3 regions of the Streptomyces sp. NPDC057445 genome follow, and region 2 is predicted to be linked to each of the others. Evidence: riboswitches for the same ligand, from Rfam matches in the RefSeq annotation. Region 2 holds a riboswitch; each other region holds the start of a gene.

Region 1 (7,862 bases), on a different contig from region 2:
GGGCCCGCGGCCAGGGAGTGACCGACCAGGACATGGAGGCACTTCACCCGGTCCGGCATGCCGCCCGCGCTCGGGAAGCCCTTCAGCTCCTCGATCGCGTCGCGCCGCGCGATGTAGTCCTCGTGCGCCGCACGGTAGGCCGCGGCGAGCTCGGGATCGGTCCCCAGGCGCTCCGTCATCTCCTTCATGACGCCGTTCGCCTCCAGCGTGCCGATCGCCGAAGCCGCGCGGGGGCAGGTCAGGTAGTAGAGCGTCGGGAACGGCGTACCGTCCTCCAGCCGCGGGGCCGTCTCGACCACGTCCGGGTTGCCGCACGGGCAGCGGTGGGCGATCGCGCGCAGACCGCGCGGCGGGCGGCCGAGCTGGTCCCGGAACGCGGCGATGTCCGCCTCGGTGGGCGGCGTGTGCTCGGTCGTCGGAGGGGGCGTGTCCATGGATATGTATGTCTCTTCGTTCGTGTTCGTGGCTTCGCTAGCGGCCCGCGTCGGCGTGGTCGACGCCGTCCCAGACGTTCGAGTACCAGGGGCGGCCGACGCCGCCCTCCTCGCTGCGGGACTGCTCACCGGCCTTGGGACCGACCATGGTGTAGGCGGTCTCGCCCGGCCGGACCATGTGCAGGTGCTCACGGGCCAGCCGCATGACGTACGCGTCGTCCTGGAGGCGCGCCTTCTCGTCACGCAGGCGCTCCACGCGCGCACGAGCGGCTTCGGCGAGCCGCCTCTGCTCGGCGACGTCGTTGCGCTGCGACACATACTGACGCGTCGGGTACGCGAGCGCGACGATCATCGAGCAGACCACCAGCGCGAGGAAGGCCGCCCGGCCGGTCAGCCTGGAGCGCCGGGCCTGGCGGCGCGTCTGCGAGCGGTAGACGCGGGCGGCGGTCTGCTCGCCGAGCAGCCGCAGTCTGGTCGCGGTCGAGAACCGGTCGCGGTCCTTGCCGGCCATGGTCCCGCCTCCCCTTTGTTACGCGCGTACGTCCCCGCACACGGTACGGGACCGGGTGCGGGGACGTACGGAGGCAGGTGTCAGCCCTTGAACCGCGGGAACGCAGAGCGGCCCGCGTAGACCGCCGCGTCGTCGAGGATCTCCTCGATGCGCAGCAGCTGGTTGTACTTGGCGACGCGCTCGGAGCGGGCCGGGGCACCGGTCTTGATCTGGCCGCAGTTGGTGGCGACGGCCAGGTCGGCGATCGTGACGTCCTCCGTCTCACCGGAGCGGTGGGACATCATGCACTTGAAGCCGTTGCGCTGGGCCAGCTCCACGGCGTCCAGGGTCTCGGTCAGCGAACCGATCTGGTTGACCTTGACCAGCAGGGCGTTCGCCGCACCGTCCTCGATGCCGCGGGCGAGGCGCTCGGGGTTGGTGACGAACAGGTCGTCGCCGACCAGCTGCACCTTGGCGCCGAGCCTGTCGGTGATGACCTTCCAGCCGGCCCAGTCGTCCTCGAACAGCGGGTCCTCGATGGAGACGAGCGGGTACGCGGAGACGAGCTCCTCGTAGTACTCGGTCATCTCGGCGGCGGAGCGCTCCTTGCCCTCGAAGACGTACTTGCCGTCCTTGTAGAACTCGGAGGCGGCGACGTCGAGCGCGAGGGCGATGTCCTTGCCGGGCGCGAAACCGGCCTGCCGGACGGCCTCGAGGATCAGGTCGAGGGCCTCGCGGTTGGAGTCCAGGTTCGGGGCGAAGCCGCCCTCGTCACCGAGACCCGTGGACAGACCGCGCTCCTTCAGGACCTTCTTGAGGGTGTGGTAGACCTCGGTGCCCCAGCGCAGCGCCTCGGAGAAGGACTCCGCGCCGATCGGGGCGATCATGAACTCCTGGATGTCCACATTGGAGTCGGCGTGCGAGCCGCCGTTCAGGATGTTCATCATCGGCACCGGCAGCAGGTGCGCGTTCGGGCCGCCCAGGTAGCGGAAGAGAGGGAGGTCGGCGGCCTCGGAAGCCGCGTGGGCGACGGCCAGGGACACACCGAGGATGGCGTTGGCACCGAGGGACGCCTTGTTGTCGGTGGCGTCCAGGTCGAACATCGCCTGGTCGATCAGACGCTGCTCGGTGGCGTCGTAACCGACGAGCTCCGGGCCGATCTGCTCGATGACGGCGAGTACCGCCTTCTCGACACCCTTGCCGTGGTAGCGGTTCGGGTCTCCGTCACGGAGCTCAATGGCCTCGAACGCACCGGTGGAGGCACCGGAGGGAACAGCAGCACGGCCGGTGCTGCCGTCGTCGAGGCCGACCTCGACCTCGACCGTGGGGTTGCCTCGGGAGTCCAGGATTTCCCGGGCTACGACGACGTCGATGGACGGCACGAGCATCTCCTTCTGGGATGTGACGCTAAATGTGACGCAAGCGGTGCAGGGCCGCTTCGGCCTTGCGGCATGAGCCTAACCGGCTCGGGGGCATCAGCCGGCCGGTGCCCGCCCCGTGGGACGAAAAAGGGAATCAAACAGACAGAAACCCCGGCCCGGCGCGTACGGGGGAAGGCGCGCCAGGCCGGGGGGCTGAGGGGGACGGGGGTGCGTCGTCCGGTGGTCCGCCGGGTCCACCGGACGACGTGATCCCCCGGGGACCACGAAGGTCCCCGGTCCGGGGCGGGGAGTCCCCGGTGTCGGGGGCCCCGGAGCAGGGTGGGTCAGCTCAGGTGGAGGAGCTGGCCGGGGTGGATGACGTCCGCGTCGTCGAGGATGTCCTTGTTCAGGTCGAAGAGCTTCTTCCAGCCGCCTTCGACCTTCTTCGCCTCGGCGATCTTGCTGAGGGTGTCGCCGGCCTTGACCTTGTACTCCCCGTCGCCCTTCTTGACCGGGGCGGCCGGGCGCTCGGAGCGGGTGGTCGGGGCCTCGGCGCGCTTCGGGGCCGGGGCGGGGGTCTCGGCCTTGGGGGCGGCGGGCTTCGGGGCGGCCTCGGCGGCGCCACCGGTGAACGGGGCGTTGGACAGGCCCACGCCACAGTGCGGCCATGCGCCCTTGCCCTGGCCGGCGAGGACCTTCTCGGCGACCTGGATCTGCTGGGCCTTGGTGGCCTGGTCCGCGCTGCCGGCGTATGCCGTGCCGCCGTACGCGGCCCAGGTGGAGGCCGAGAACTGCAGGCCGCCGTAGAACCCGTTGCCGGTGTTGATGGACCAGTTGCCGCCCGACTCGCACTGGGCGACGGCGTCCCACTCGGAGGCGGTCGCGGCGGACGCGGTGCCGGAGGCCATGAGCGGCGCGGCGATGGCGGCACCGGTGACACCGGCGAAGGTGGCGATACGGGCGGTCCGCCCGAGGGCGGTCTGGCGGCGGTGCTTGCCCTTGCCTGAAAGCAGCATGAAGTATCCCCTCACCGACGCCTACGAGGTGAGCTGTCGGGTTCGGGCCAAGTGAGTTGCCCGGCCGCGCAGACCATGCGCGCGGCTCCACCCCAAGCCGTGCCCTCCCTCAACGGGCGGGTACGGCACTTACCTTGGGTCCCCCGCTCCTGCCTACGGCGCATGATGCGTCGACTGTTCCCTGCGACCGACGGCAGGATTCGGCGTGACGGTCGACGGGGCCCGCGATGGCGAGCGTTCAGACCGTAAACACACGTCTCCCCGATGTTCAAAGACGAACATCGGGGAGAAAACGCCCATACCCGTCACGGACGGATGTCCGTTTTCGCAGGTGAGAGGCGGGATGGCCCTACTTGGCGGGCATGAGGCGCCAGTTGACCGGAAGAGACCCATGTCTCACTTGCACAGAAACGGACATAAGCGCCCTAACTACTTCTTCAACTGCTCCTGATCCAGGCCCAGATCGAGGCTCTGGCCAGGGAGGATGAGGTCGGCGTCAGAACCGACGACATCCTCGTTCGCCTCATAGAGCGCGGGCCAGCCGCCGGGGACCTCGTTGGCGTCCGCGATCGCCCAGAGGTTGTCGCCGGGCCGGACGGTGTACTCACCCGGCGTTGCGGCGACGTCTCGTGCCGATCCGTCACCTCGTGAGGCATGGCGCCCGGAATCACGCTCACTGTCAGAACTGCCCGAATTGCCCGGCTCGTCCTCATCGGTGGCCGCGGTACCGCGGTGCTTGCCGGCACCGGAGTCGGCGCCCTCGGCGGGATCGGCGCCCTCGGCGGACTCGGGCGCGCTCGGCTCCTGCCGCGAGCCGGCGGGCTCGGACGTCTCGGGCGACGCCGAGGAGTCCGTGGAAGGCTTCGACGACTCCGGCGAGGCGGAGGCCGAGGGGTCCGTCACGACGGAGTCCCTGCCGTCACCGAACGACGGCGGGTCGACCTCCTCCTGGACGCCGAGCGTCACACCCGGATCGACCTGGGCCTTGGCCCCGCCGGTCGTGAGCCCCGTGATCGCGGCGCAGCTCGCCCATGCGGAAGGACCCTGGGCGGCGAGGACCTTCTCCGCGACGGCGATCTGCTGCGAGCGGCTGGCGAGGTCGGGGCGCGGCGCGTAGGTCGTGCCGCCGAACTCGTCCCACTGCTCCTGCGACAGTTGCAGCCCGCCGTAGTAGCCGTTGTCGAGGTCGGCACTCCACATGCCGCCGCTCTCGCAGTCCGCGACCCGGTCCCATGTGGTGGTGTCGGCGGCCGAAGCGGAACCCGCGCCGAGCAGCGGGATCGCGATGGCCGACCCGGTCACGCCTGCCGCGACGATGAGGGCGGGAGCCTGACGGGGGCGGCGGTGTCGACCGTTCCCGGAGAGCATGCGGTGGCCTTTCGTGTGACGACAGGGGACCGAAGGGTCCCGAGTTGACGGTGAACGTAGCCGCATTCGAACGCGCATCACAAGTCGATGCAGCGGAGATCACGTGAAAGTCACGTTACTGACGCGTCGTCAGTTTTCTTGAGGAGTGAACTCAACGGGCAGAGTGCGCAATCCGCGCATAATGAGCCCCCCACGCCACCGCAAATCGGAAGGATCCGTCGCAAGTCGCAAGTCGGGCAAGCGGGTCAGCAGAGTCGCGAGCGCGGTCTGTCCCTCCAGCCGCGCCAGCGGCGCACCGAGGCAGTAGTGGATGCCGTGCCCGTACCCGAGATGCGGATTGTCCCGGCGGGCGAGATCGAGGACGTCCGCGTCGGGGAACCGCTCCGGGTCCCTGTCGGCAGCGGCGAGTACGACGAGGACGGGGTCGCCGGCGGCGATGTCCTGCCCGCCGAGGGTGAGCGGCTCCGTGGCGAAGCGCCACGTGGCCAGCTCCACCGGCCCGTCGAAGCGGAGGAGTTCCTCGACGCCGGTGGCAAGCAGTTCTGTTTCGCCGGCGGCGACGGAGGACTGGAGGCGGGCGCGCTGCTCCGGGTGGCGCAGCAGCGCGTACACACCGTTCCCGATGAGATTGACGGTCGTCTCGAAACCGGCGAAGAGGAGGATGAAGGCCATGGCGGCCGCCTCGTTCTCGGTGAGGTGCTCGCCGTGGTCGGACGCCTTGATGAGTCCCGAGATGAGGTCGTCACCCGGAGCCTCGCGCTTGCGGTGGATCAGCTCCGCGAGATAGCCCCGCATCTTCTTCACCGAGCGCGCCACACCGCCACGGGGTCCGCCGCCGTGACGGATCATCATTCCGGCCCAGTCACGGAAGTCGTCCTGGTCCTCGGGCGGGACGCCGAGCATGTCGCAGATGGCGTAGATGGGGAGCGGGAACGCGAACTCATGGATGAGGTCCGCGCTCCCCTTCTCGGCGAAGCCGTCGATGAGCCGGTCCGTCAGTTCCTGCACGCGCGGGGCGAACTCGGCGACCCGGCGAGGGGTGAAGGCCTTGGAGACGAGTCGGCGCAGCCGGGTGTGGTCGGGCGGGTCGATGTTGAGCAGATGCGTCATCAGCTCCGCCTTGCGTTCCCCCGGGATCCCGGTCTTGCCCTTCGCGTGCGCCGGCTCGTCGTGATGCGCCGGGTTCTTGCTGAGCCGCTGGTCCGCGAGGGCCTGCCGCGCGTCGCCGTACCGGGTCACCAGCCAGGCCTCGACCCCACTGGGAAGCCGGGTCCGGTGCACGGGCGCGTGATCGCGCAGCCAGGCGTAGGCGGGGTACGGGTCGGTGGCGAACTCCCAGGTGAAGAGCTCGGGGGCGTCTGGGACGCCGGACGGCTGGTCGTGCATGGGTCGACGGTAGCGCCCGCCGCACCGGCTCACTCGTTCGGCGGACGGCTACGCATTCCCCCTGGGTAGGCTGACCGTACGCGCCATACTCCGTCGCATGGGAGCGCTGATGAGTGCCGCAGCCGAAGACCGGAGGGACGACCAGGACGGCCGGGAGGAGCAGTACGTGTTCCCGGTCCCGCCCCCCGGTGGGTGGACGGCGGACGACCTCGACCGGATCGAGGGTCTCCCGCCGCACACCGAGCTGATCGACGGGGGACTGTTCTTCGTGAGCCCGCAGACCTTCTTCCACATGGCCGCGCTGCGCCTGCTGGAGAACGCCCTGGTGCAGGAAGTACCGGGCCACCTCTACGTCATCCGCGAGATGACCACCAAGCTGGGCGAGCGCGACCGGCCGGAGCCCGACCTCATGGTCGTGCGGCAGAGCGCCCTCAGCGGGTCGACGCAGACCTGGTACGAGCCGGCCGACATCCTGCTCGCCGTCGAGGTCGTCTCCGACGAATCCGTCCAGCGGGACCGCGAGCTCAAGCCCCGCAAGTACGCAGCCGCCGGGATCCGGCACTTCTGGCGGGTGGAGAAGAACGACGGCCTGCCCGTGGTGTACGTCTACGAGCTCGACCCGGCCACGAACACCTACGCCGTCACCGGCATCCACCACAACCGGCTCAAGGTCGACGTCCCGTACCCGATCGAGATCGACCTCACCGCTGTGGACCGGAGGCGAGGAGCCCGGGACTGACGGGCCCGCTCGTCAGTCGCCGTTCGCCGCCGTCTCCGCCGCGCGGATCGCGTCGCGGTAGGTGCGGGCCGCGGCGCGCAGGGCGGCCTCCGGGTCGTGGCCCTCGGCCTCCGCCCGTACGGCCATGGCCAGCAGCTCGTACCCGATGCCGTCGCCCGCGGGCATCGACACGTCCAGCCCGGCCGTCCGCACCCGGCTCGCCAGTTTCGCGGCCAGAGCGAGACCGGGCTGGCCGAGCGGGACGCCGTCCGTCAGCGAGTCGCGCTGCTTCTCGACGGCCTTCGTGCGCAGCCAGTGCGCCTTGACGTCCTCAGGGGTCTCGGCGTGCTCGTCCCCGAAGACGTGCGGATGGCGGTGGATGAGCTTGTCGACGATCGTCCCCGCGACGTCGTCGATCGAGAACGGCTCTTCGGCGTCCTCCTGCGCGATGCGTGCGTGGAAGACCACCTGCAGCAGTACGTCGCCGAGTTCCTCGCGCAGCTCGTCACGGTCGCCGTCCTCGATGGCCTCGACGAGTTCGTACGCCTCCTCGATGCCGTACTTGGCGAGGCCCTTGTGGGTCTGCTGCGAGGACCACGGGCACTCACGGCGGATGCGGTCCATGACCTGGACGAGGTCGAGAAGACGCGCGCCCGGCAGATCGTAGGAGCCCGGAAGCAGCTCGAGATCCGGCATCTGCACCCTGCCCGACCCGGCCATGCGGGCCAGGCCGTCGGTGAGCGCCCGGTCGCCCTCGCCGACGGCGAGGACGACGACGGTACGGCCTGCGGCAGTGGCGTCGACGAGCTCCTGCGCGGTGGGCGCGGCGATCTCCACGCCGACGCCCGCCTCCCTCAGATACGGCAGCTGCGGATGGCCGTCGTCCGCGCACAGCACACGGTCGGCGGCCCGGAGCGTCTGCCACGCGGGCCAGGACAGCAGACCGGGTGCGACACGGTGGCTGGCGGTGAGCAGCACGATACGGCCGGGCTCGACGGGGGCTTCAGCGTTCACCCCTCGACCTTACGTCGGCCGGTCCGTCCCTCAGGCCCCGGCCTGGACCGCCTCCGGCTCCCTGGAAACCTGGGT
Region 2 (7,862 bases):
CACGGCACGAGGTGCTCCCGCGCCCACTGGATGTCGTCACGCCGGACGTCGAACGTGCCGCGCGGCGGCAGCGGCGGCCACGGCTGGTCGGGGTCGGCGGGCACCTCGATGCCGAGCACCTGCGCGGCGCGCAGCGCGACTCGGGTGTGGCCCTCGGGCGAGAGATGGAGCCGGTCGCCGTCCCACGCTCGTCTGTCCTGGACGGACTTGAGCGACCACAGGTCGAGGACGGGGCAGTTGTGGCGGTCGGCGATGGCACGCACATGCGCGGTGTATGTGGCGATCTTGCCGCGCAGATGACGGAGCACGGGCACGCCCCGGGTGTCGAAGCCGGTCGTCACCATGACGGTGCCGACGGCACCGGCAAGGTCGGCGACGGCTCGTTCGAAGCGCTCGGCGACATCGTCCGGGTCGGTGCCGGGACGGATGATGTCGTTGCCTCCCGCGCAGAACGTCACCAGGTCGGGTGCGAGTTCCTTCGCCCGCGGGACCTGCTCCTCCACGATCTGGTCGAGGAGTCGTCCGCGTACGGCGAGATTGGCGTAACGGAACGTGTGCTCCGGTACACGGTCGTCGAGAAGGACCGCAAGGCGGTCCGCCCAGCCCACGAACTGTCCCTCTGGTCCAGGGTCTCCGACGCCCTCGGTGAAGCTGTCACCGATCGCCGCGTACGACCCGAATGCGCCATGTGCTCTTGATCTCGAATCGTCTGCCACGTCGAGACATCATTCACCGGGTGAAGTGACCTACGCCACCGTAGGGAGGGGTTGACGTGGCGTGACATAGACCACCTGGTCAGGTTCTCGCAAAGTGGGAATACGGCGGAACACAGACGTCCGCCACCCCCTCCGTCAGGAAAAGGGGCGGCGGACGTCACTGACGTTACGTCAGCTTCAGATCGACACGCCGTGCTGCCGGAGATAGGCCAGCGGGTCGATGTCCGAGCCGTAGCCCGGTCCGGTGCGGATCTCGAAGTGCAGGTGCGGGCCGGTGGAGTTGCCGGTGGAGCCGGAGAGGCCGATCTGCTCGCCGCCGCGAACGCTCTGGCCGGACGAGATCGAGAGCGAGGAAAGGTGGGCGTACTGCGAGTAGGTGCCGTCGGTGTGCTGGATGACGACCTGGTTGCCGTAGGCGCCGGCCCATCCGGCCGAGACCACGGTGCCCGGGCCCACGGACTTGACCGAGGTACCGACGGAGGCGATGAAGTCGAGACCGGTGTGGTAACCACTGGACCACATGGCACCGGGGGTTCTGTAGGCGGTGCTGATGCTGCCGGTGACCGGAGCGGTGTAGTCGGTGACCTTGCTCGGCGCGGCGGGAGCTGCGGCCGGCGCGGCGGGAGCTGCGGCCGGGGCCGCGGCGGGGGCGGGGGCAGCAGCCGCACCCGAGCCGGGACGGGAGGCGGCGGGCCCGGCGGCGGCCGCAGCACGCTCGGCCGAGCGGGACGAACGCTCCTCCTTGGCCGGAGCAGCGGCCTCCTTGGCCGGAGCAGCGGCCTTCTTCGCCGGAGCAGCGGCCTTGCGCTCCGCCGGGGCCTTCGACTCGGGCTTGCCGCCGATCGTGAGCTTGAGCCCCGGGTGGATCAGTGACGGGTTCTCACCGACGGCCTCGCGATTGTCGGCATACAGCTTCTTCCAACCGCCGTCGAGGTCCTGCTCGGCCGCGATCTTCGAGAGGTAGTCACCGGCGACGACCGTGTAGCTCTTGGGCGCCTTCGGAGCCTTGGGCGTCTGCGGGGCGACGGCCCCCTGGGCGACGGAGGCGACATGACCGGAGGTCACGGCGGGAGCGGACTTCTCCACAGCGTGCGCACCGGCGGTGCCGATGAGCGGGAGTGCGATGGCGGCGCCACCCGTACCGGCGGCGACGAATCCGCGCGTGAACGGGCTGGTCCTCGGACGGCGGTGCTTACCCTTTCCGGGCATGGCGAATTCCTCTCCGGCGCCTGCGAGGTGAGCTGTCGGGTTCGGGCTGGAGATGCCCGGCCGCGCATGCGCGACTTCACCCCTAGCCGTCCGGTACTCCCGGCCGGCGGACTTACCTGGGTCCCCCGCTCCTGCCACACGTGGATGGGTGCGATATTCCGGACGGCGGCAGGATTGGGCGATCCGACCGGATTGCGGTGACCGTAAGCGAGCCGGACCGAGGGGAACAAGCCACCTCATTCGGTCGGCATTCGCCCGCCCGATATCAACACGGAATTTCCGGTCACACTCCGTGGATTCGGGATCTTCGATGTCCTTACGGACAAGGGGAATTGACCGCGGCACACGGCAACAGAACGTCACGAATATGATCCCGCTCACTGCGCGGAGGCCATCTCCCTTGTTACCGGGGCGCGTTATGCGAAAACAGTCAATACGGACAGAAGGGCCATTAGAGACTCATGCCGACAATCTCTAACTTCGCGGATGGAACGCAGCGATCACACATTCCGTCGCCGCAGCCAGGCACCACCGCGTCGAGATCACCCCGGAGCTCCGTGTCCGTTCCGTGATGCAGCAGCAAGGTCGCAGCGGAGTCGTCCCGCAGCCGGTGATGGAGGTCGAGCGCAAGAGCGTGAACGGGACCAGGGAAGGGCGGCCACAGCCCGGAGCAGCGTGCACAGCGGCTCCCCTGCCGGACAGAACCCGGATACGCCCCCACCGACCGCGCTCCCAGAGCCGCAGGAACCGAGATGATTGCCTGAGGAATCAATGTCGTATGGTCAGGATCGCGCCACTGTCGGCGAGCAGTGCCGACCGCAGACACGGAGGAGTCCCCGTGACGCAGCAGCTGCCCCAGGTCCCCTCGACCGAACCTGAGCTCTCCGGCGTGCGCAACTTCCGGGACGTCGGCGGACTGCCGACGGTGGACGGGCGCCAGGTGCGGTACGGCCGGCTCTTCCGCAGCGGTCACCTCGCGCACGCCACCGACAGCGACGCCGCCTTCCTCGCGTCGCTCGGGCTCCACACGATCTTCGACTTCCGCAATGCCGCCGACCACGGGCTGGAGGGCCCGGACGTCGAGCTGCCCGGGGTGCGGAACGTGAACATCCCGCTCAGTGATCCCGCCGACGGCGCGGAGTTCTGGGGGATGGTCCGCGACGGCAACCTCGACCAGCTGAAGTCGATCCTCGCCGACGGCAAGGCGGCCGGCCGCATGTCCGCCTCGTACCGGGTGATGATCAAACACCGCACGGCCGAGCACAGCCGGGTCCTGCACGCGCTGGCGGAGGACAGCGTTCCGGCGCTGATGCACTGTGCGGCCGGCAAGGACCGCGCGGGTCTCTCGATCGCCATCTCGCTGCTCGCGGTGGGGGTGGAGCGGGATGCCATCGAGGCCGACTACCTGAAGTCGAACGACCCGCACCGGCGCTACAAGGTGCGCCGCAGCGACTCCTCCCCCGCGGGGATGTCTCCGGAGGTCATGGAGCTGCTGAGCCCGCTCTTCGACGCCCGGTCCGAGTACCTCGCGGCGGCGTTCGCCACCATCGAGGAGACCTGGGGCAGCACCGAGCGCTACCTCTCCGAGGGACTCGGCGTCTCGTCCGAGACACGCGAGCGGCTGCGCGAGCGGCTGCTGGACGGCTCGGTCTGAGCCCCGCAGCCGCCGGTCAGCTGCCTCCGACGGTGAACAGCAGGTAGAGGAAGGCCGCGAACAGGTGGCCCGCGACCAGATAGGCGAACAGCCGGACGATCAGTCCGACGGGAAACGTCTGCTCCTGGTTCGCGTCGTTCTTCGATGACGGCTTCTTCGGCATGGCCAGTCTCCTCAAGCGTGCGGGTGGGCGTGCGGGTCGGGGCTCTGCAGCAGGGTGTGGACGAAGAGCAGCTCGACCCCACCCGGTGCGACCGCGGCGATACGGTGCGGCGTCAGCGAGTCGAAGTGGGCGCTGTCCCCGGGTTCGAGTTCGTGCACTGTCTCGCCCAGGCCGAGCCGCAGCCGGCCTTCGAGTACGTACAGCCACTCCTCGCCGGGATGGACCCTCACCAGGTCCCCCTGGCCCCCGGCCCCGTGGGGCACCCGGACCCGCAGGGCCTGCATGGCGCGCCCACGGCCACCGGCCTGCTGGTAGGTCCAGCCGTCGGCGGCTGCGTGGCCCGTCCGGTCGCCGCGAATGATCGCGTCGCGTTCCGGATGCAGCTCGCCGAGCAGCTCCCCGACCGTCGTACCGTAGATCCTGGCGAGGGTGAGCAGCATGGGCAGCGACGGCTGCCGGTTGCCGGTCTCCAGCCGGGAGAGATGGGCAGGCGACAGACCGGCGCGCTGCGCCGCGGCCTCAAGGGTGAGGCCCTGTCGACGGCGCAGTTCACGCAGCCGGGGCGCGACCTCGGGCAGTTCGTCGACCGCCTTCGCGGCGGGCTCCTGGCGGTGCGGCCCGGAAGACTGTCCGGCAGAAAGGCTCATGCCGCTATTGGGCCAAAATCTTTCCTCTGAGGCAAGTAACTTGCCTCAGAGGCAAAGGACAGGGGCCTCAGCGATTGGCCACGGCCTGCTTGACGAGTGTCCTGCCGAAGTCCCACATCAGGCCGCTTCCCCCGTGCGCGTCGTCCATGACCGCGGTGAAGGCCTGGACGAAGCGCTCGACCTCGGCCTCGCCGATGATCAGCGGCGGGATCAGCTTGATCACTTCCAGATGGTCACCGGAGACCTGGGTGAGGATCCGGTGCTTCTGCAGCAGCGGCACGACCACCATCTGCGCGAAGAGGCCCTTGCGAGCGGCCTGCAGCACGGTCCACCGGCTGCGCAGCTTCAGGGAGGACGGCCTGCCGAACTCGATGCCGATCATCAGCCCGCGCCCGCGGACGTCCTGCAGCAGTTCGTAGCGCTCGACGAGCGCCGCGAGCCGTGTCCTCAGCAGTTCCCCGGTGATCCGTGCGTTCGCGACGATCTGTTCGTCCTCGATCACCGAGAGGACCGCGAGTCCGGCAGCCATCGCCTGGGCGTTCGAGCCGAAGCTCGCGGAGTGCACCAGCACGCGGTCCATCGACGAGTAGACCTTCTTGAAGATCCAGTCCTTGCCGAGGGTCGCGCCCACCGGCACGTAGCCGCCCGAGAGCGCCTTCGCGACGCACACCAGGTCGGGCTCCACGCCCTCCTCGTGCTGGTAGGCGAAGAAGTCGCCGGTCCTGCCGAGGCCGGTCTGCACCTCGTCGGCGATGAGCAGTGCGTTGTGCCGGTGCAGCAGCTCCTGGGCCGCGGACAGGAACCCGGGCGGCGCCTCGTGCACCCCCTTGCCCTGGATGGGCTCCACCACGAAGCCCGCCACATCGCCCCGCTTCAGCTCCCGCTCCAGCGCGCCGAGATCCCCGAGCTCGATCGCGGTGTCGGGGAGCAGCGGGGCGAAGCCGTCCCGGAAGCCCGCCTCGCCGTTGACCGAGAGCGAGCCTGTGGTCAGCCCGTGGAAGGCGTGCGTGCAGTACACGATCCGCGGCCTGCCGGTCGCGTAGCGGGCGAACTTCAGGGCCGTCTCGACCGCTTCCGTGCCGCTGTTGCCGAAGAAGACCCGGTCGAGATGGGGGCTGTGGGCGAGCAGCTTCTCGGCGAGGAGTCCGGGCAGCGGCGGGCAGTCGAAGCGGGTGAGGTCGGCGAGCGAGGCGTCGAGGACGTCGTGCAGCGCCTTGCGGACGACGGGGTGGTGCCGGCCGAGGCCCATGACCCCGAAGCCCGCGAGCATGTCGAGGTGGTCGTTGCCGTCGGCGTCCCAGAAGTACGCGCCCTCGCCCCGCTCGTATACCTTGTCGAAGCCGATGGTGCGGAGCATGCGCGGCAGCTGGTGGTTGAGATGTCTCGTGTGCAGCTCGTACCGTTCGCCGCCGCGCTCGGCGAGCAGGCGCCCGAGGTCGAAGTCCTTGCTCATCGTCCGTGCTCCTCGGGCTCCCGGGTCGCCTTGCGGCGCGCCAGCGCGGCACTGATCCGGCCCGCGATCTCGACCGGCGTCAGACCGATGTCCGCCAGCACCTCGCCGCGCTTCGCGTGCGCGAGGAACTGATCGGGGATGCCGAACGTCCGCAGCGGTACGTCCACGTCGGCGTCCCGGAGCGCCTGTCCGACGGCCGAGCCGACCCCGCCCGCCCGGCTGTTGTCCTCGACCACCGCGACGAGGCGGTGCCGTCCGGCGAGCGGGGCGAGCTGTTCGTCGACGGGCTTGACCCAGCGCGGGTCGACCACGGTGCAGCGCACGCCGCGGGCCTCCAGCAGCTCGGCGGTCCCCAGACACACGGACGCGAGGGCCCCGACCGAGACCAGCAGCACATCGGCGTGCTCGCTCCGGTGGAGCACGTCCATTCCGCCGATCCGCTCCAGTGCGGGAAACGGCTCGCCCACCGACTCCTTGGGGAAGCGCAGTACGGTCGGCGCGTCACTCACGTCCACGGCCTCTCGCAGCTGTGCCCGCAGCTGGTCGGCGTCGCGCGGGGCGGCGATCCTGAGCCCGGGGACGACCTGGAGGACCGACATGTCCCACATGCCGTTGTGGGAGGCCCCGTCCACGCCGGTGACCCCCGCCCGGTCGAGGACGAAGGTCACCGCGCAACGGTGCAGGGCGACGTCCATCAGGAGCTGGTCGAAGGCGCGGTTGAGGAAGGTGGCGTAGACGGCGACGACGGGGTGGAGACCCCCGGTGGCGAGCCCGGCCGCGGAGACGGCCGCGTGCTGCTCGGCGATGCCGACGTCCCAGACCCGGTCGGGGAAGCGTTCGGCGAACCTCGTCAGGCCGACGGGATGCAGCATGGCCGCGGTGATCGCCACGACGTCGGGCCGTTCTGCACCGATCGCGGCGATCTCGTCCCCGAACACCGAGGTCCACGACGGACCGCCGGCCGGTGCCAGCGGCTCGCAGGTCAGCGGGTCCATCACGCCGACCGTGTGGAAGCGGTCCGCCTCGTCCTCCAGCGCGGGCCGATAGCCACGGCCCTTCTCGGTGAGGCAGTGCACCAGCACCGGTCCGTGGAAGCGTTTGGCCCGGCGCAGCCCCGACTCGACGGCGGCGATGTCGTGGCCGTCGATCGGGCCGATGTACTTCAGCCCCAGATCCTCGAACATCCCCTGGGGGGCGAAGGCGTCCTTGAAGCCCTTCTTGGCGCCGTGCAGCGATTCGTAGAGCGGCTTTCCGACCACCGGTGTGTGCTCGAGGACGTCCCTGCCCCAGGCGAGGAAGCGCTCGTAGCCGTCGGTGGTGCGGAGCGTGGCGAGATGGTTGGCAAGGCCGCCTATCGTCGGCGCGTACGAGCGCTCGTTGTCGTTGACGACGATGATCAGCGGCCGGTCCTTGGCCGCGGCGATGTTGTTGAGTGCCTCCCAGGCCATCCCGCCGGTCAGCGCGCCGTCGCCGATGACGGCGACGACGTGGTCGGTGCTGCCGAGGACCTGGTGGGCCTTGGCGAGTCCGTCGGCCCAGCCGAGGACGGTGGAGGCATGGGAGTTCTCGATGACGTCGTGCTCGGACTCCTCGCGGGACGGATAGCCGGAGAGGCCGCCCTTGCCGCGCAGTTTGGAGAAGTCCTGCCGGCCGGTGAGGAGCTTGTGGACATAGCTCTGGTGTCCGGTGTCCCACAGGATCCGGTCGGCAGGCGAGTCGAAGACGCGGTGGAGTGCGACGGAAAGCTCCACCACGCCGAGATTGGGTCCGAGGTGGCCACCGGTTCTGGCCACGGCATGGATGAGGAACTCCCGGATGTCCCGGGCCAGTTGGCAGAGCTCCGCACTTGTCAGCGCCTTGAGATCGCGCGGTCCCCTGATGTTCTCCAGAATCGACACGCCCGGCCCCTCTCTGAATCTGTTGCACACACGGCGGCGGCGGGCGGTGTGCTTCCGCCCGCCGGACCTCTCCTCATCAGCGGCTTCCGGAAACCGTGTCCCGGGCGGCGCGCAGCGACTCC
Region 3 (7,862 bases), on a different contig from region 2:
ACCCAGGAGCGGATCGACCTCAAGGCGCGCCAGGACGCCGACCGCAAGAAGCGCGAGGCGGAGGCGGCTCGCCGCGAGGCGCTCCGCCCCAAGTTCGCCCTGCCCGTCAGCCAGCACGGGCTCAGCGCCTACTTCGGCCAGGCCGGCGTCAACTGGATGTCCATGCACACCGGTATCGACTTCCCCGTCTCGTACGGCACTCCGGTGATGGCGGCGACGGACGGCACCGTGCGCACCCAGTGGAACAGCGCGTACGGCAACATGGCGATCGTCACCGCCGCCGACGGCACGGAGACCTGGTACTGCCACCTCAGCAGCACCAAGATCCGCTCGGGCTCGGTCAAGGCCGGCGAAGTCATCGCGTACTCCGGCAACTCGGGCAACTCCACCGGCCCGCATCTGCACTTCGAGGTGCGGCCGGGAGCCGGGTCCGCGATCGACCCGCTCTCGTGGCTGCGCAGCCACGGCCTCAGCCCGTCCTAGGGCCTCTCGTTCGGGATCCTGCCGGGGTCGCGTGCCCTGGCGCCGCATCTGGTGGCTGCGTCGTCGTCGGTCGCCGACGTCCCCCGGCCACCGCCGGGAGGCGCCCCACCGCACGGGATCCTTCCTCCGCCTTGCGATGCCTGCCGCCGGACCCCGCTGACCGATCCGGCCTGATCCGAACAACAGACCCTGGACCGGCCCGCGTCCTTCATGTTCCGCTTGCCGTGACCCGCCGCGGCTCTGTCCCGGCTACAGCTTCTGGACCGGTGCGTACCGCAGCAGCAGCCGCTTGGGCTTCGCGTCCCCGAAGTCGATCGTGGCCTGCGCGTCCGAGCCCGAACCGGTCACCGCCATCACGGTCCCGAGCCCGAACTGGTCGTGCGTGACCCGGTCACCGACCGCCAGCGCGATCACCGGCTTGTCGGTCGTACGCCGCGTCGCGAAGCCCGAAGGGCCGGAACGCGAACGCGACGACGACAGGGAGGACGTGATCCCTGCGGTCGGCCCGGCGGGAGCCGCCATCGGTCCCGTCCGCTTCCACTGCAGATGCGCGTCGGGGATCTCCTCGAGGAACCGCGACGGCGGGTTGTAGGCGGGCTGGCCCCAGGCGCTCCGCATCGACGAACGCGTCAGATAGAGCCGCTCGCGGGCGCGCGTGATGCCCACGTACGCCAGTCGGCGCTCCTCCTCCAGTTCCTTGGTCTGGCCGAGCGCCCTCATGTGCGGGAAGACGCCGTCCTCCATGCCCGTGAGGAACACGACCGGGAACTCCAGGCCCTTGGCCGTGTGCAGCGTCATGAGGGTGATGACGCCGCTGCCTTCCTCGTCCTCGTCCGGGATCTGGTCGGAGTCGGCCACCAGCGCGACCTGCTCGAGGAACTCGGCGAGCGTGCCCGAGCCATCCTCCGCACCGCGCTCCTGCTCGAACTCGAGCGCGACGGCGGCAAGCTCCTGAAGGTTCTCGATGCGTGTCTCGTCCTGCGGGTCGGTCGACGCCTGCAACTCGGCGAGGTACCCCGTGCGTTCGAGCACGGCTTCCAGGACGGTGGCCGGACCGGCGCCCGACTCCACGATCGTGCCGAGCTCCTCCATCAGCGTGTTGAAGCGCTTGACGGCGTTGGCCGACCGGGCCGCCATCCCGTACGCCTCGTCCACCCGCCGCAGCGCCTGCGGGAAGGTGATCTTCTCGCGCAGCGCAAGCGCGTCGATCATCGCTTCGGCGCGGTCGCCGATGCCGCGCTTGGGGACGTTGAGGATGCGGCGCAGTGGGACGTTGTCCTCGGGGTTGGCCAGAACGCGCAGGTAGGCAAGCACATCGCGGACTTCCTTGCGCTCGTAGAAGCGCACGCCGCCGACGACCTTGTAGGGCAGGCCGACCCGGATGAAGATCTCTTCGAAGACACGGGACTGTGCGTTCGTCCGGTAGAAGACGGCGACGTCACCGGCCTTGGCGTGGCCCGCGTCCGTCAGCCGGTCGATCTCGTCGGCGACGAACTGGGCCTCGTCGTGCTCGGTGTCCGCGACATAGCCGGTGATCTGCGAACCCGCGCCCGCGTTCGTCCACAGGTTCTTGGGGCGACGGCTCTCGTTGCGCTCGATGACGGCGTTGGCCGCGGAGAGGATCGTCTGGGTGGAGCGGTAGTTCTGCTCCAGCAGGATCGTGGTGGCGTCCGGGTAGTCCTCCTCGAACTGGAGGATGTTACGGATCGTGGCGCCGCGGAAGGCGTAGATCGACTGGTCGGCGTCACCCACGACGCACAGCTCTGCCGGGGCCAGATCCTCGTATCCCGTGCCGACCAGCTCGCGCACCAGCGTGTACTGGGCGTGGTTGGTGTCCTGGTACTCGTCGACCAGGACGTGGCGGAACCGGCGCCGGTAGTGCTCGGCGACGTCCGGGAACGCCTGGAGCAGATGGACGGTGGTCATGATGATGTCGTCGAAGTCCAGCGCGTTGGCCTCGCGCAGCCGCGCCTGGTACATCCGGTAGGCCTCGGCGAGGGTCTTCTCGAAACCTCCCCCCGAGCCTCCGTCCTGGGAGGTACCCCCGGCCTGGTCGGCGAAGGCCTCCTCGTCGATCAGCTCGTTCTTCAGGTTCGAGATCTTGGCGCTGAAGGACTTCGGCGGGAACTTCTTCGGGTCGAGGTCCAGATCACGGCAGACCAGCGCCATCAGCCGCTTCGAGTCGGCGGCGTCGTAGATCGAGAACGACGACGTGAAGCCGAGCTTCTTGCTCTCCCGGCGCAGGATCCGCACGCAGGCGCTGTGGAAGGTGGAGACCCACATGGCGTTGGCGCGCGGGCCGACGAGGTGCTCGACGCGCTCCTTCATCTCGCCCGCGGCCTTGTTCGTGAACGTGATCGCCAGTATCTGGCCGGGGTGGACACGGCGGGTCCCCAGCAGATGGGCGATCCGGTGGGTCAGCACCCGGGTCTTGCCGGAACCGGCACCGGCCACGATCAGCAGCGGGGAGCCGGTGTGCACGACGGCGGCGCGCTGCTGCTCGTTCAGCCCGTCGAGCAGCGCGGCCGGGTCCACGGCAGGGCGCGGCGCGCCGTCGCGGTAGTGCACGTCCCGCGCCGGAGGCACGTCGAACCTGCCCTCGAAGAGGTCGTGCGGGACCTCCTCGTGGGGTCCGTGGTCGTCATGCTCACCGTGCTCGGGCGGCGGGGGCTCCTCCGAGGCCGAGGTGCGCTGGAGGTCCGCCAGGAAGCTGTCGTCAAAGAGGCTGCTCATCGCTCTACGAGTCTAGGCCGCCGGACCGACAGCCCGCCTCCGCCTTCCACCACAACCCGCCAATCACCATCCGTAGCATGAAAGTCACGACAGGTAAAGGTCACGGAAATGTATCGGGCATATCGCACATCGACCTTCACAGGAGCACCACGATTTGGCTAGCGTGCTCGCCCAGGCAGCCCGTCCCCTCATCGGCGACCAACGCCAATCGGGCAGCCACGCCGAATCCGGGCATTCCGCAAGGAAGTTCGGAACCGGGGACCCACCATGCACAACTGGGGTGAATCGGGCCAAGCTCAACTCGGCCCGTAGGACAGCCTTCCGATCCGTCCGAACCCGACAGCTAACCCGGTAGGCGGTCCACGGAAGGAGATGCCGGCCTTGGCGTCGCATCGCAAGACGCAGCCCCGTACGCGTCCACGTACGAAATCCCCCGCCGTCGGGTTCACGACGGCAGCCCTCGCGGGCGTCACCCTGCTCTCTACCCAGAGCGCCCAGGCCGAACCCCGGCCGAGTGTCGAAGAGGTCCAGAAGAAGGTCGACGACCTCTACCGGCAGGCGGGCACCGCGACCCAGCAGTACAACCAGGCGAAAGAGGACACCGCCGAGCAGCGCCGCGAGGTGGGCCGGCTCCTCGACAATGCCGCCGAGCGCACGGAGTCCCTGAACGAGGCCCGCCGCGAGCTCGGTTCGTACGCGGCCGCCCAGTACCGCACCGGTGCCGTCACGCCGACCGCCGCGCTGCTCCTCGCCGACAGCCCCCAGGACTACTTCGACCAGACCCGCCTGATGGACCGGCTCTCCGACGAACAGCGCGGCGCCGTCGCCGACTTCGAGGAGCAGCAGGCCTCGGCGGCGAAGCAGCGCGCGAAGGCGACCCGGAGCCTGGAGACGCTGACCGCTTCGCAGCAGTCGCTGCGCACCACCAAGGAGACGGTCCAGCGCAAGCTCGCCGAGGCACGGACGCTCCTGTCGAAGCTGACGGCGGAGGAGAAGGCACGGCTGGAAGCGCTGGAGCGCCAACGCGAGGAAGCGGCCCGCCGCAAAGCGGAGGCCAAGGCCAAGGCCGAGGCGGAGCGCCGCGCGAGGGAGCAGGAGCAGCAGCAGGAGCAGGAGCAGGGCACGGCCCCCGGTGCGGAGACGGGGACGGGGTCCGGCACTTCGAGCGGGACATACGCCGCCAAGGCCGAGAAGGTGCTCTCCTTCGCCCGCACCCAGATCGGCAAGCCGTACGTCTGGGGCGCGACCGGGCCCAGCTCCTACGACTGCTCCGGCCTCACCCTGGCCGCCTGGAAGGCCGCAGGGGTCGATCTGCCCCGCACCACCTGGGACCAGGTCAAGGTCGGTCAGCGCGTGGCGACGAAGGATCTCCTCCCCGGTGATCTGGTCTTCTTCTACGACGACATCAGCCACGTCGGCATCTACATCGGCGACGGCAAAATGATCCACGCCCCGAAGCCGGGTGCGAACGTCCGCGAGGAGTCGATCTACTACATGCCGATCTACGGGAGCGTCCGCCCCGCCTAGACCGCCGGCTGCCGCTGCCGCTGCCGCCGCACCCTGCTGTACTCGCGCCGCAACCGGCCTCCGACCGGGGAGAGTTGCGGCGCGATGCGGACGGCCCCCGGAAGGGGAACCTGATCGGTCGCCAGGCCTGCCGGCCGGATCACGTCCAGAGCGTCGCGATGAAGATGTTGACCACCGTCAGGCCGCCCACCGCGCCGAACACCGCCTTGTCCACCTTCTCCTCGTCCCGCTTGACGTAGACCAGGGCGAGGATCACCACCAGCACCGCGAGCTTGATGCCGACCTTGAGGTTGTTCACCGACTGGTCGTCCGCCTCGTTGAGCCCCACCAGCGCAACGCCCGTGACCAGCATCGTCAGCGCGCCGTGCAGCATCGCCGGCGTGAACCGCGCCGTCCCACGGCCCATCGCCTTCATCTGCGTCAGGAAGCCGCCGAGCAGCGCCGCGATACCGATGATGTGCAGGGCGACGAAGACATTGATGAGTACGTCCATGGCACCGGAGCCTAGCCCGAGCGATCCAAAAGCGACCCGGCCGGTCCGACTCTCGCCAATACCGGTCATGACACCTCCCTGGCACATACCGGAGGCCTAGCGTCCTCCCCCAGGTGGCCGACTCCCACCGCCGCCACATGTCCGGGGCGGCGCACTGTCGGCCGCCGCGCCGGCGGACCCGGCGGCGGGCCGTTTCCCCTGTGCGGCCCGCCGCCGATCCGCTCGGCATGAACTGCCGGACTCCGGAAGGACTGGCCCTCGTGGCAGCGCACCGCAAACCCAAGCAGCGCCCGCTCTCCGGCTCTGCTGCCCGTACCGCGCTCACCCTGGCGCTGACCGGTGCCGCGACAAGCACCCTCTTCGACGGCTCAGGGCACGCCGAGCCCGGCCTCACACCCGAGCAGCTGAAGGCGAAGGCCGACAAGCTGTACCAGGAGGCGGAAGAGGCCACCGAGAAGTACAACGGCGCGAAGGAGGCGGCCGGCCGGGCCCGTGATTCGCTGGACAGGCTGAGGGACGAGGCCGCGCGGCGTACGGAGCGGCTCAACGCCTCCCGCAACGCACTCGGCTCGATCGCCACCGCGCAGTACCGGGCGGGCGGCCTCGACCCGGCCGTACAGCTCGCGCTCTCCTCCGACCCCGACGGATATCTGGCCGGGGCGGAACTGGCCGAGCGTGCCGGGGCGCGGCAGACCGCGGCGATCACCGGAATGCGGAAGCAGGCGCGGGAGATGGCCCAGCTGCGGGCGGAGGCGGACGAGCGGCTGGCCGAGCTGACGGCGCGCCGGGCGGAGCTGGCACTGCACCGGACGACGGTACGGAAGAGGCTCGCGGCCGCGCAGTCGGTGCTGGCCCGGATGACGGCCGAGCAGCGCGCCGCGTACGCGGGCGGGGACGGGACGGGAGGCCCCTCTCGGGCCGACCGTGACACCGCCCGTACCGGCGTGACAGATGGAGGACCGGCCGCCGCCACCAACCCCCGTGCCGCCCAAGCCGTCGCCTACGCCTACGGCGCGCTCGGGAAGCCCTACGTCTGGGGCGCGACCGGCCCCTCCGCGTACGACTGCTCGGGGCTCACCCAGGCCGCCTGGCGTTCCGCGGGCGTGTCCCTGCCCCGCACGACGTACACCCAGATCAACGCGGGCCGCAGTGTTCCCCGCTCCCAGCTGGTGCCCGGGGACCTGATCTTCTTCTACTCCGGGATCTCGCACGTGGGGCTCTACATCGGCGGCGGACAGATGATCCACGCCCCGCGCCCGGGTGCGCCCGTCCGGATCGCGCCGATCGACCAGATGCCGTTCGCGGGCGCGACCCGGCCGGTGTAGCCGTCCGGCAGCCCCGGGGCCCGGCCCGGCCCGGGCACGATCAGTGGCCCGCGGACGCCGACGTGGTGGGGGCTCCGTCGGCGGCGACCTGGCGGGACAGCCAGCGGAAGACGTCCGGGATCTGGCGGCTCCACCCCTCGGTGTCATGAGGGCCGCCGACCTCGACGACATCGACGGTGGCCGGCGGCCTGGCCACGGCGCGCAGCGCGAGGCCCGCCTCGAAACCGTCACCCTTCGCCCCGGAGACGTAGAGCGCCGTGCGGGGGGCGACGGGAGCGGCCTCCAGGATGCTGAGCGGGTTGTTGGCGCGGCGCAGCTCGGGGTCGAAGGCGGCGATGGAGGCCTTCTCGGCCGCCGGGTCGTTGTAGCCGGACAGACTCACTCCGGCCCGGTAGCGGTCCGGGTGTGCGACGGCGAGCTTCGCCGCGCAGTGGCCGCCCGCCGAGTAGCCCGCGACCGCCCAGCCGCCGGGCCGCCGCGAGGCGCGGAAGCTGTCCATGACCGCCTTGCGGACGTCGACGCTGAGCCAGCTGTCGGCGTTGATCCTTCCCGGCGCGTTGGCGCAGCCCGTGTCCATCCCGCCCAGCAGCGTGGTGCGCGGGGAGACCAGGATGAACGGCGCCACCTCGCCCCGCTGCATCAGGGGCTTCAGCTGTTCCTGCACCCTGAGCGAGGTGAACCAGGCCCGGGACGAGCCGGGGTAGCCGGGCAGCAGCTCGACGACGGGGAACCTCGTGTTCCGGTAGGCCGGGTCGTTGTACTGCGGCGGCAGCCACACGTACACCTCGCCCCGCACACCGGAGATCTGCCCGTCGAACTCGGTGACCCGCACATCCGGCCCCACGTTCGGGTCGTCCGCGGGCTTGAAGGTCTGCTTCGAGGACGGCAGATCGGTGAAACGCAGCCCGGCCATGCCGTCCCGGCCGAGGTCGACCGCGGCCGTGACATGGTCGCCCGTGCCGAGCAGATCGTCCCAACTGCCGTAGAGACCGTTGCTGTTGTTCACGGCGACGAAGACCACCAGCAGTGCGGTCGCCTGGGCGAGTCCGACCATCAGCAGCCGGACGGCCCCCCGCACGAGAGCCGGCCCGCGCACCTTGCTCCACAGCGCCAGCGGAAGCACCACGGCGGCGGCGGCCAGCACGATCGCGGTCACGAAGAAGGGAGTCCCGGTCAAGCTCATCACGGACAGTCAGAGGGGAAAGGCACCGGGCCGGTTGCCGCCGCCGTGTACCGGCTGCATCACAAATGAGCCTCAAACATCACGGAACGCCGCCCGTGGCCGACGGAGCATCAGACAG

Evidence for each region. Region 2 has a riboswitch for cyclic di-AMP ahead of ACFU5O_RS07010 (peptidoglycan DD-metalloendopeptidase family protein). Riboswitches for the same ligand answer to the same signal wherever they lie in the genome.
Region 1: linked by a shared signal. The riboswitch ahead of ACFU5O_RS29760 (transglycosylase family protein) and the one ahead of ACFU5O_RS07010 (peptidoglycan DD-metalloendopeptidase family protein) in region 2 are both predicted to bind cyclic di-AMP.
Region 3: linked by a shared signal. The riboswitch ahead of ACFU5O_RS09915 (NlpC/P60 family protein) and the one ahead of ACFU5O_RS07010 (peptidoglycan DD-metalloendopeptidase family protein) in region 2 are both predicted to bind cyclic di-AMP.

The regions. Positions count from the first base shown of each region.
Region 1 covers NZ_JBHVDH010000020.1:34,169-42,030, reverse strand. The annotation lists gene ACFU5O_RS29775 (DUF501 domain-containing protein) at 1-434, opposite strand, end outside; gene ACFU5O_RS29770 (septum formation initiator family protein) at 472-945, opposite strand; gene eno (phosphopyruvate hydratase) at 1,026-2,312, opposite strand; gene ACFU5O_RS29760 (transglycosylase family protein) at 2,630-3,301, opposite strand; cyclic di-AMP (ydaO/yuaA leader) riboswitch at 3,305-3,472, opposite strand; gene ACFU5O_RS29755 (transglycosylase family protein) at 3,731-4,669, opposite strand; gene ACFU5O_RS29750 (cytochrome P450) at 4,799-6,055, opposite strand; gene ACFU5O_RS29745 (Uma2 family endonuclease) at 6,165-6,794, shown strand; gene ACFU5O_RS29740 (nucleoside triphosphate pyrophosphohydrolase) at 6,807-7,787, opposite strand; gene ACFU5O_RS29735 (SurA N-terminal domain-containing protein) at 7,818-7,862, opposite strand, start outside.
Region 2 covers NZ_JBHVDH010000002.1:477,160-485,021, reverse strand. The annotation lists gene ACFU5O_RS07015 (SGNH/GDSL hydrolase family protein) at 1-716, opposite strand, end outside; gene ACFU5O_RS07010 (peptidoglycan DD-metalloendopeptidase family protein) at 894-1,925, opposite strand; cyclic di-AMP (ydaO/yuaA leader) riboswitch at 1,930-2,086, opposite strand; gene ACFU5O_RS07005 (tyrosine-protein phosphatase) at 2,764-3,579, shown strand; gene ACFU5O_RS07000 (DUF6126 family protein) at 3,596-3,742, opposite strand; gene ACFU5O_RS06995 (helix-turn-helix domain-containing protein) at 3,754-4,389, opposite strand; gene ACFU5O_RS06990 (aspartate aminotransferase family protein) at 4,457-5,842, opposite strand; gene dxs (1-deoxy-D-xylulose-5-phosphate synthase) at 5,839-7,740, opposite strand; gene hpnH (adenosyl-hopene transferase HpnH) at 7,817-7,862, opposite strand, start outside.
Region 3 covers NZ_JBHVDH010000003.1:433,668-441,529, forward strand. The annotation lists gene ACFU5O_RS09905 (M23 family metallopeptidase) at 1-483, shown strand, start outside; gene pcrA (DNA helicase PcrA) at 733-3,216, opposite strand; cyclic di-AMP (ydaO/yuaA leader) riboswitch at 3,426-3,590, shown strand; gene ACFU5O_RS09915 (NlpC/P60 family protein) at 3,589-4,743, shown strand; gene ACFU5O_RS09920 (hypothetical protein) at 4,883-5,236, opposite strand; gene ACFU5O_RS09925 (NlpC/P60 family protein) at 5,464-6,561, shown strand; gene ACFU5O_RS09930 (alpha/beta hydrolase) at 6,602-7,744, opposite strand.